Regions from separate parts of the Natranaerovirga pectinivora genome, predicted to be linked through region 3. Evidence: predicted binding sites of a transcription regulator. Region 3 holds the regulator's gene; each other region holds the start of a gene.

What was found. The regulator HrcA, encoded in region 3, represses chaperone genes, less so after heat shock. The targets are predictions, from matches to a motif close to TGTTAGCACTCNNNNNNNNNGAGTGCTAACA.
Region 1: EDC18_RS06815 (co-chaperone GroES) is a predicted target of HrcA. The motif match lies at 2,161-2,191, and genes of this name have one in related genera.
Region 2: htpG (molecular chaperone HtpG) is a predicted target of HrcA. The motif match lies at 1,431-1,461, and genes of this name have one in related genera.

Annotation. Positions count from the first base shown of each region.
Region 1 covers NZ_SMAL01000003.1:436,076-439,368, forward strand. Annotated here, with positions in the region: gene groL (chaperonin GroEL) at 196-1,818, opposite strand; gene EDC18_RS06815 (co-chaperone GroES) at 1,841-2,125, opposite strand; gene EDC18_RS14550 (hypothetical protein) at 2,511-2,666, opposite strand; gene EDC18_RS14555 (hypothetical protein) at 2,683-2,820, opposite strand; gene EDC18_RS06820 (DUF421 domain-containing protein) at 2,917-3,293, opposite strand, start outside.
Region 2 covers NZ_SMAL01000005.1:107,338-110,630, forward strand. Annotated here, with positions in the region: gene potA (spermidine/putrescine ABC transporter ATP-binding protein) at 1-696, opposite strand, end outside; gene EDC18_RS08675 (helix-turn-helix domain-containing protein) at 726-1,265, opposite strand; gene htpG (molecular chaperone HtpG) at 1,535-3,293, shown strand, end outside.
Region 3 covers NZ_SMAL01000001.1:171,433-174,725, reverse strand. Annotated here, with positions in the region: gene dnaK (molecular chaperone DnaK) at 1-295, opposite strand, end outside; gene grpE (nucleotide exchange factor GrpE) at 386-946, opposite strand; gene hrcA (heat-inducible transcriptional repressor HrcA) at 969-1,994, opposite strand; gene hemW (radical SAM family heme chaperone HemW) at 2,295-3,293, opposite strand, start outside.

The DNA.
Region 1 (3,293 bases), on a different contig from region 3:
TGCTATTGCAAGTTTATTTTTTAAAAATTTCATTTCCTGTATAAATAACCATTAAATAATTTATTGCTTTGGTTATAATAACTAAACTTTAGCTTTAACCATAATAATTATACCCTTTTCTACTGTTTTTATTAGATTTCTATAACACAAAAAAAATAAAAGTCCAATTACGGACTTTTATTTTTTGTATTACAATTACATCATACCCATTCCTGGTGCTCCACCTGGCATTGGTGGCTCATCTACTGGAATATCTGCAACAACAGATTCAGTTGTAAGAAGTGTTGATGCAACAGATGTTGCATTTTGTAATGCACTTCTTGTTACTTTAGCAGGGTCAATAATGCCTACTTTAACCATATCTACATACGTTTCGTTTAATGCATCGAATCCTATATTAGAATTTTCTTCTTTTACTTTGTTAACAACTACTGATCCTTCTAATCCAGCATTTGTTACAATTTGACGAAGTGGTGATTCTAAAGCTTTAAGAATTATTTTAGCCCCAGTTTTTTCATCACCTTCTAGTTCATCTAAAATTGATGCGATTTCCTTGCTAGCGTGGATATAAGCCGTTCCACCACCAGCAATAATGCCTTCTTCAACTGCTGCACGGGTAGCTGCTAATGCATCTTCCATACGTAATTTCTTTTCTTTCATTTCTGTTTCTGTAGCTGCACCAACTTTGATAACCGCTACACCACCTGCTAATTTTGCAAGTCTTTCATGTAATTTTTCTTTATCAAAATCAGAAGTAGTTTCTTCGATTTGCATTCTTATTTGTTTAACTCTTCCATCGATATCAGCTTTGTCTCCTGCACCGTCAACGATGATTGTATTTTCTTTTTGAACTTTTACTGATTTTGCTCTTCCTAACATATCTAAAGTTGTTTCTTTAAGTTCTAAGCCAACTTCTTCAGATATTACAGTACCACCTGTTAAAATTGCAATATCTTGCAACATAGCTTTTCTTCTATCACCAAATCCTGGTGCTTTAACAGCAACACAAGAGAATGTTCCTCTTAATTTATTAACTACTAATGTTGCTAAAGCTTCACCTTCTACTTCTTCAGCAATAATTAATAATTTTGAACCTGATTGAACAATTTGCTCTAACACTGGTAATATTTCTTGAATATTACTTATTTTTTTATCTGTAATAAGGATGAATGGATCATCTAAAAGTGCTTCCATTTTGTCCATATCCGTTGCCATGTATGGAGATAAGTAACCCCTATCAAATTGCATACCTTCAACTAAATCTAATTCTGTTTCCATAGTTTTTGATTCTTCTATGGTTATAACACCATCATTAGATACTCTTTCCATTGCATCAGCTATTAATTTTCCTACTTCATCATCACCTGCTGAAATAGCTGCAACTTTTGCAATTTGATCTTTACCATTAAGTGTACTACTCATATTTTTAATTGCTTCTACTGCTTTGTCAGTTGCTTTTTTCATACCTCTTCTTAAGATGATTGGGTTAGCACCTGCTGCAATGTTTTTAATACCTTCTTGAATCATAGCTTGGGCTAATACTGTAGCAGTAGTTGTTCCATCCCCTGCAACATCATTGGTTTTTGTAGCAACTTCTTTAACCAATTGAGCACCCATGTTTTCAAATTCATCTTCTAACTCAATTTCTTTTGCTATAGTAACACCATCATTTGTAATTAGTGGAGTACCATATTTTTTATCTAAAACAACATTTCTTCCTTTTGGACCAAGGGTAACTCTTACTGCATCTGCTAATTGATTTACACCTGATTCTAATGCTGCTCTTGCTTCAGCTCCAAATTTAATTTGTTTTGCCATTTTGAAATCCTCCTTATATTTATTATTCTACAATTGCTAAGATATCGTTTTGTCTAACAACGATTAATTCTTCATCTTGTAATTTTACTTCAGTTCCTGCATATTTAGAGTAAATTACTTTATCTCCAACTTTTACTTGCATTTGAACTTCTTTGCCATCTACTAAACCACCTGGTCCAACTGCTACCACTTCTGCTTGTTGTGGTTTTTCCTTTGCTTGAGTAGGTAATACAATACCTGATTTTGTAGTTTCTTCTGCCTCTAATTGTTTAATAACAACTCTGTCACCTAAAGGTACTAATTTCATATTTGAAAACCTCCTTTTAATTATCTAAATCTGTTTGTTAGCACTCTTGTTTAATGAGTGCTAATTTCAATTATAATATTATTAAAATCATAATTTTAATGCAAACCTTACAAACGGTTAAAATATGCCTCATTTGGTATTTATTGTTCATTACCTTAGAATATCTCCTGTTTTCTCCATTTTTATAATTATTTTATATGTTTTTATTAAATAATAAAATCCCGTTCTTATTTTTTAGTTCAAACCAATCTTTAATATTTTAGAATAGTCTTTTTTGCATATAAATAATATATTAACCTTGAAAGTATATGAAATAATAAAAGATTATATTACCATAAAGTAAATAAGAACCCAAAAGATGACTCTTTCAGATTCTTTGTCTTGTTTATCTTTCTTTCGATTGATAACTTTTATTATTTTTATCCCAATGTTTTTGTAAATCTGTTTTTTTCTTAGTTCCTGGGTCACTTTCTAACCCACTTCTTTTTCTGCTTTTTTGTGACCCTTGCTGGGGTAAATTATTGATTATTGATTCATCCATTATAACACCTCATTCTTTAATTTTTATTATGATCTCCTTGGGAGATTTTGTTCCCATCAATAATTCCAAGATCAGCATTTTCTTTAGGTTTCATTTTTCTTAATTCTGCATTGCTTTTGGGTCTTTCTTTTATTCTATTTTTATTATTATCCATTCTATATTTTCCTTTCTTAATTTATTTTCTCTATATTATTATTTATAGAATGGTAAAAAAATATTCTTTTACTCTTAATTAAAATCTAGTAAGGTACTATAAATACTTTGTTTTATTTCTTGGAATTACATGTATGCCTTCATCTTGTTTCCAGTCTGCATAAAACACATCTTCAATTTTGTTTATTCCAAACCGATCTATTTCATTGCGTAACCATTTTTCATCATAACCAATTTTATAAAGATGTTCTGTTAAAACTTCTCCATCTAGCACTAATGTCGTAGGAAGACATATAGATTTAAAAACCAAATTTAAATCTTCTGTTGTCGGTGTCATGTATTGATACTTTTTTAATACACTTATATTGCCACTTTGTTCTAAAATGGCATATTCAATTTCTCTAATGGAAAATACATCCTTCTGTCTTAAAAGACTAAGCAATTCATTTATATCAAATTTTTCTTTTTTCATTA
Region 2 (3,293 bases), on a different contig from region 3:
TACAAAAGCATTCTTTGGCTCATTATAAATATCTTCTGGCGTGCCTATTTGTTGTATAACCCCTCCATTCATAACCACAATGGTATCTGACATCGTAAGGGCTTCTTCTTGGTCATGGGTCACATAAATAAATGTAATGCCTAACTCTCTTTGAAGCTTTTTAAGTTCTAATTGCATATCTTGCCTTAATTTTAAGTCTAGGGCCCCTAGTGGTTCATCTAATAGCAATACCTCTGGTTCATTTACAATGGCTCTGGCTATAGCAATTCTTTGTTGTTGACCACCACTTAATGAATTAATAGAACGTTTTTCAAATCCTTTTAGATTAACTAGATTAAGTACATATTCTACTTTTTCTTTTATCTCTTTTTGCCCCATCTTTTTTAACTTTAATCCAAATGCAATATTCTCTTCTATATTTAAATGTGGAAACAATGCATACTTTTGAAATACCGTATTCACTTTTCTCTCATAAGGAGGGGCTTTTGTTATATCTTTATTCTCAAAGATAACTTGACCACTATCAGGGCTTTCAAACCCACCTATAATGCGTAAAGTAGTGGTTTTACCACAGCCACTTGGTCCAAGTAATGTTAAAAATTCATTTCTTCTTATATAAAGGTTAAGATTCTCTAATACCTTCGTTCCGTCAAATGATTTAGCTATATTGACTAAATCTATAATTTTATCATTCAAAATAAATCCCCCTCTATTTTAAAAAATTTCTAGAAACTTGGTGGAGAACTTACCCAAATCAAACTTGCCACAATCTTACCTGTATTTTCTACAAAGTGGGTTTTATCAGGCACAAAATAAAAAGATTCCCCTTTTTTTGCTTTATATATCTCACTACCTATGTGTATGGCGATACTTCCATTTAATACATAACCAAACTCTTCTCCTTCATGTGGATAATCTGGTAATGTTGATCCCCCTGGCTCAAGATTCAAAAGGATTGGTTCCATACTGTTTTTTTGAGCATTTGGAATAATCCATTGTATTTCATTTTTTAGTTCAACATCATTTTTTATAAAGTAATCCGATTTTTTAAAAACTACCTGTTCGTCTTTTATATCATTAAAGAAATCTTTTAGATTAGAGCCAAGACATTGTAAAATATCAATAAGACTCGCAATAGAAGGAGATGTCAAATCCCTTTCTAATTGGGAAATAAAGCCTTTTGACAATTCCGAACGATCTGCAAGCTCTTCTTGGGTTAATCCTTTTTGCATTCTTAAACGTTTTATTTTTTGTCCTATCTTCATATTACACCTTTTTTCCTCATTTTCTCTATTAAAAACATTTCTAATTTACATTTAAAATACTACCACTAAACTTATAGTTTAGTTAAACTAAACTTTATTATACACCTTTTCAATTAGGTGTCAATATAATTTGATAAAAAATATAAGTTTTTTTCTATACAATTCTGTTAGCACTCTAATGAAATGAGTGCTAATTTTCTCTTGACACAGTAATTTAGTAATATTATTATATTAATGGAAGAAATTTTATTATATTAGGAGGGAACTTAATGATTAATGAAAATGGAAGTTTATCAATTCATAGCGAAAATATTTTTCCAATTATAAAGAAATGGTTGTACTCTGATCATGATATTTTTGTTAGAGAGCTTATTTCAAATGCTTGTGACGCAATTACAAAATTAAAAAAACTAGATATAATGGGTGAATACACAATACCTGATAACACCCACTTTAAAGTTGAAGTAAAGCTTAACGAAAATAACAAAACCATACAAATCATTGATAATGGTCTTGGTATGACTGCTGATGAAATCAAACAATATATCAATCAAATTGCTTTTTCAGGAGCAGAAGATTTCTTAAATAAATACAAAGACAAAGCAAATCAAGAACAAATCATTGGACATTTTGGATTAGGTTTTTATTCAGCATTTATGGTTGCTGACACTGTTACAATTGACACTCTATCATATGTAGATGGTGCAACACCTGTTAAATGGGAATGTGATGGGGGTACAGAATTCACTTTAAGTGAAGGCACACGTACTGAAAGAGGTACAACAATTACCTTACATATAGGTGATGAAGGAAAAGAATTCCTTAGAGAGTACCCACTAAAATCAACCATAGAAAAATACTGTTCTTTTATGCCTTATGATATTTTCTTTATTAATGAAAATGAAGAGGAAACTAAAAAAGAAACAGATACTAAAGAAGAAACAGAAGAACCACAACCTTTAAATGATACAAACCCATTATGGTTAAAGCATCCAAATGATTGTACTGAAGAAGAATACAAAGCATTTTACAGAAAAGTATTTATGGACTTTAAAGAGCCTTTATTCTGGATTCACCTTAATATGGATTATCCATTTAACCTTAAAGGTATTCTATTCTTCCCAAAAATCAATAATGAATATGAGAATATGGAAGGAAGAATCAAACTCTTTAACAACCAAGTTTTCGTAGCAGATAATATTAAAGAAGTCATTCCTGAGTTTTTACTTCTATTAAAAGGAGTAATTGATTGTCCTGACTTACCACTTAATGTATCAAGAAGCTTTTTACAAAATGATGGTTTTGTAAGAAAAATATCTGATTACATTACTAAAAAAGTAGCAGACAAATTAACTGGATTGTATAAAACTGAGAATGAAAGCTTTATAAAATACTGGGATGATATTCACCCATTTGTAAAGTTCGGTTCATTAAAAGACGATAAATTCTACTCTAAAGTAAAAGATATTCTAATTTACAAAAGTATTTATGGTGAATATATCTCTATTAAAGACTATATTGAGAAAAACAAAGAAAAGAATAAAGACAAAGTATTCTATGTAACAGACGAACAACAACAATCTCAATATATAGAATTGTTTAAGCAAAATGAAATGGATGCTATAATTCTTAGCCATTCCATTGACCAACCATTTATCAGTCATATAGAGTCACAAGAAAAAGATGTGAAATTTGCACGTATTGACTCTGATTTATCCGATTCCTTAAAAGAAGACTCTAATGAAGAAGAATTAAAACCTGCAACAGAAACATTGGAGAATTTATTTAGAAAAGCATTGGCAAATGAAAATCTGAAAGTTAAAGTAGAATCCTTGAAAAACATAGACCTTTCTTCAATGATCATCTTATCTGAAGAATCAAGACGTATGCAAGAAATGAGTAAGATGTATGGCTTTGCTGGTTTGGGTGGCAATATGCCAAGTGATGAAACATTGGTTTTAAATAAAAAGAATTCACTAGTACAATATTTACTAGATAACAACACTAACGAAACAAAGCTAGAAGATA
Region 3 (3,293 bases):
ATTTTTGTAGTACCATTGCAGATATTTCTTGTGGTGAGTATTTTTTATCATCTATTCCTACTCTATAGTCAGTACCCATATGTCTTTTTATAGATATTACTGTTTTATCTGGATTAGTAATTGCTTGCCTTTTTGCTGGCTCACCAACTAATCTTTCACCTGATTTACTAAAAGCTACTACAGATGGCGTTGTTCTTGCCCCTTCTGAGTTAGCAATTACTACTGGTTTTCCACCTTCCATAACTGCAACACAAGAATTTGTTGTTCCTAAGTCTATACCGATTATTTTACCCATTATATAATTCCTCCTTAATTTTTATATAAAGTAATTTAACTTATATTTCAAGGATACTTAGCTTTCAATAAGCTAGTAACCGTTTTGGCTTTAGTTTGCTACTTTTACCATACTATGTCTTAAAACACTATCTTTGTACATATAACCTTTTTGTAACTCTTCAACCACTACATTTTCTCCTGCTGAGTCATCCTCTGTATGCATTACTGCATTATGAAAATCTGGATTGAATTCTTGACCTACAGCCTCAATGATCTGTACACCTGATTCATTTAACATATTTAAAAACTGTTTATAGATCATCTCAATACCTTGAGCAAAGCTATTGCTTTTTTCTTCTTCTGGTAGAGCGCCTATAGCTCTTTCAAAATTATCAACAATAGGCAGAATTTTTTCTAAGACATCTTTCGTTGCTCTATGATATGTTTGTAATTTTTCTTTTTCTGTTCTTTTTCTAAAGTTATCAAACTCTGCAAGAGTACGTTTGTACCTATCCATATACTCTTCTAGTTTTTTATCATTAGATGCCTCTTCACTATCTTGTGATATTTCTTCTACATTTTCTTCTATTGTTTCTTCTGTTACTTCTTCTGTTGCTTCTTCTGTATCATTTAGTATTTCTTCAACTTTACTATCTTCCTTTTTAGCCAAAGTAACTCATCCACCTTTCACTTTATTGGTTGTTCCATAATTTTTCCATTTGATTCATCATGTATTTAAGCATAGATACAACTTTTACATAGTCCATTCGTTTAGGCCCTATAATACCAAGGGCGCCTATTGTATCCTCACCTAGTTTATATGTAGTTGTTATAAAACTACAGTCTTCTAGCGTTTTAATACTATTCTCATTCCCAATAAAAATCTTAATCCCATTATCAAGATTTTCCATTCCTTCTGTGATCATGGATAATATTAATTTTTTCTCTTCTAAGGTGTATATTAATTCTGCTGCTTTATCAATATCACTAAACTCTGGACACTTTAAAATATTTGTTGTGCCACTTGTATATAAATCTATTTCATCTACTGATTCAACTGTTTTTACTATTGCTTCTAAAACACCATTAATGATTTCACTGTAAATGCCGACTTTGTTTTTTAACTGTTGTATCAAATCAAGATTAATCTGCTGAATATTTAATCCTTGTAAGTTTTTATTTAACAGATTATTTATTTTTGTTAAAACATCTTGCTCTATAGGGATGTTCACCATTAACAAATGATTTTTTACTATATTACCTTCTACTACGATAACCGTAAGAATATTTTTCTCATCTAATAACATTAATTGAATTTGTTTTAACTTCGTTTGTTTATAATGAGGCGTTGTCACTACTGTTGCATAGTTGGTATTAATAGCTAATAACTTTGCAATCTCTTGAAGTAATGTTTCAATTCTATCACTACGTTCTAGTAGAATTTCTTGAAATATTTCCGTAGGAAACTCCTTTAATTTCATTAAATGGTCCACATATAACCTATACCCTCTGTCTGAAGGAATTCTTCCTGCTGAAGTATGAGGTTGCATAATAAGACCCAATTCTTCTAAGTCTGACATTTCATTCCTTACAGTTGCGGAACTTATTCCTAAATCATACTGCTTAGAAATAGTCCTGGAACCCACTGGTTCTGCTGACTCTAGATAATTCAATATTATCGCTTGCAAAATCTTAATTTTTCTATCATTAAGTTCCATAGATTTCACATCCTTCTAGAAAAAAGTGAATCAGTCATTTTGTCATTGTTAGCACTCGACTTATGTGAGTGCTAACTTTTGATTTTAAAATATCACTTGAACATCAATTTGTCAAGTGATATTTGGAATTTTTTATGTTTTTTTACAAAGACTTTATCTTTCCTTATGCTGTATTCGCTCCAATTTGGTTAATGAGGACACATATTATATCTGGCGTCGACCGGCTGAAAGGAAAGGCAGCCAGATATATTATATGCGTCCTGATTAACACCACTAAAAACACCCTACCCACTAAAAGGACTACAATAAAAATTCACTTAAAACATAATTACTAAGATCAATCCCTTTAGCAGTTAATTGAATTTTATCTTTATCATTATTTATTAACGCTTTCTTTTCTAATTCAAGAATAACGTCCCCATATACATCTTCAATAAATATATTAAATCTAATTCTAAAGTCCTCTTTGGAGACACCTTTTATTAATCTAAGACCCAAAAACATAAACTCTTCCATAAGGTCTTGCTCACTTAATACACTTTCTTCTACTCTAATTGCAGAAGGCTTATTAGAATAATTAATATAATCCTTCATATTATCCGTATTTTTATACCTAACCTGATTCATATAAGAAGCAGCACCCAAACCTAATCCTAAATATTCCTTCCCCGTCCAATATACACAATTATGATAGCTTTCGTGATTCTTTTTAGCATAATTAGAAACTTCATACTGAAAGTAATTGTTTTTCTCAAGAATATTCTTAGTTACCCTATACATTTCTCTTTCTATGTCCTCATTAAGGTAGTCAATATCTCCACTTTCATATAATTTATGAAAAGGTGTACCCTCTTCAATAATAAGGCTATAACAAGATATATGTTCAGGATTTTTATCAATAACTGTTCTTAATGTTTTTTCCCATTTTTCAAGAGTAAGCTCAGGCAAACCGAATATTAAGTCAATACTAATATTATTATAGCCTACTTCTCTTGCCATATTATAGGTATCTAAAAACTTTTCATAATTGTGTATTCTTCCTAGTTTTTGAAGAAATTCATTATCCGTTGATTGTAACCCTATACTTAATCTATTAATTCCTATTTCTTTATAGGTTATTAATTTTTCAACATCTACTGTTCCAGGATTCACTTCTATTGTAATTTCTATATTTTTATCTAGTGTAAAGTTTCTTTTAATCTCTTCAAATACCATCCTAATATGCTCTTTAGAGATGACAGAAGGTGTTCCTCCACCTAGAAATATGCTTTTAATACTATATTCCTCTTTTATGCCTTT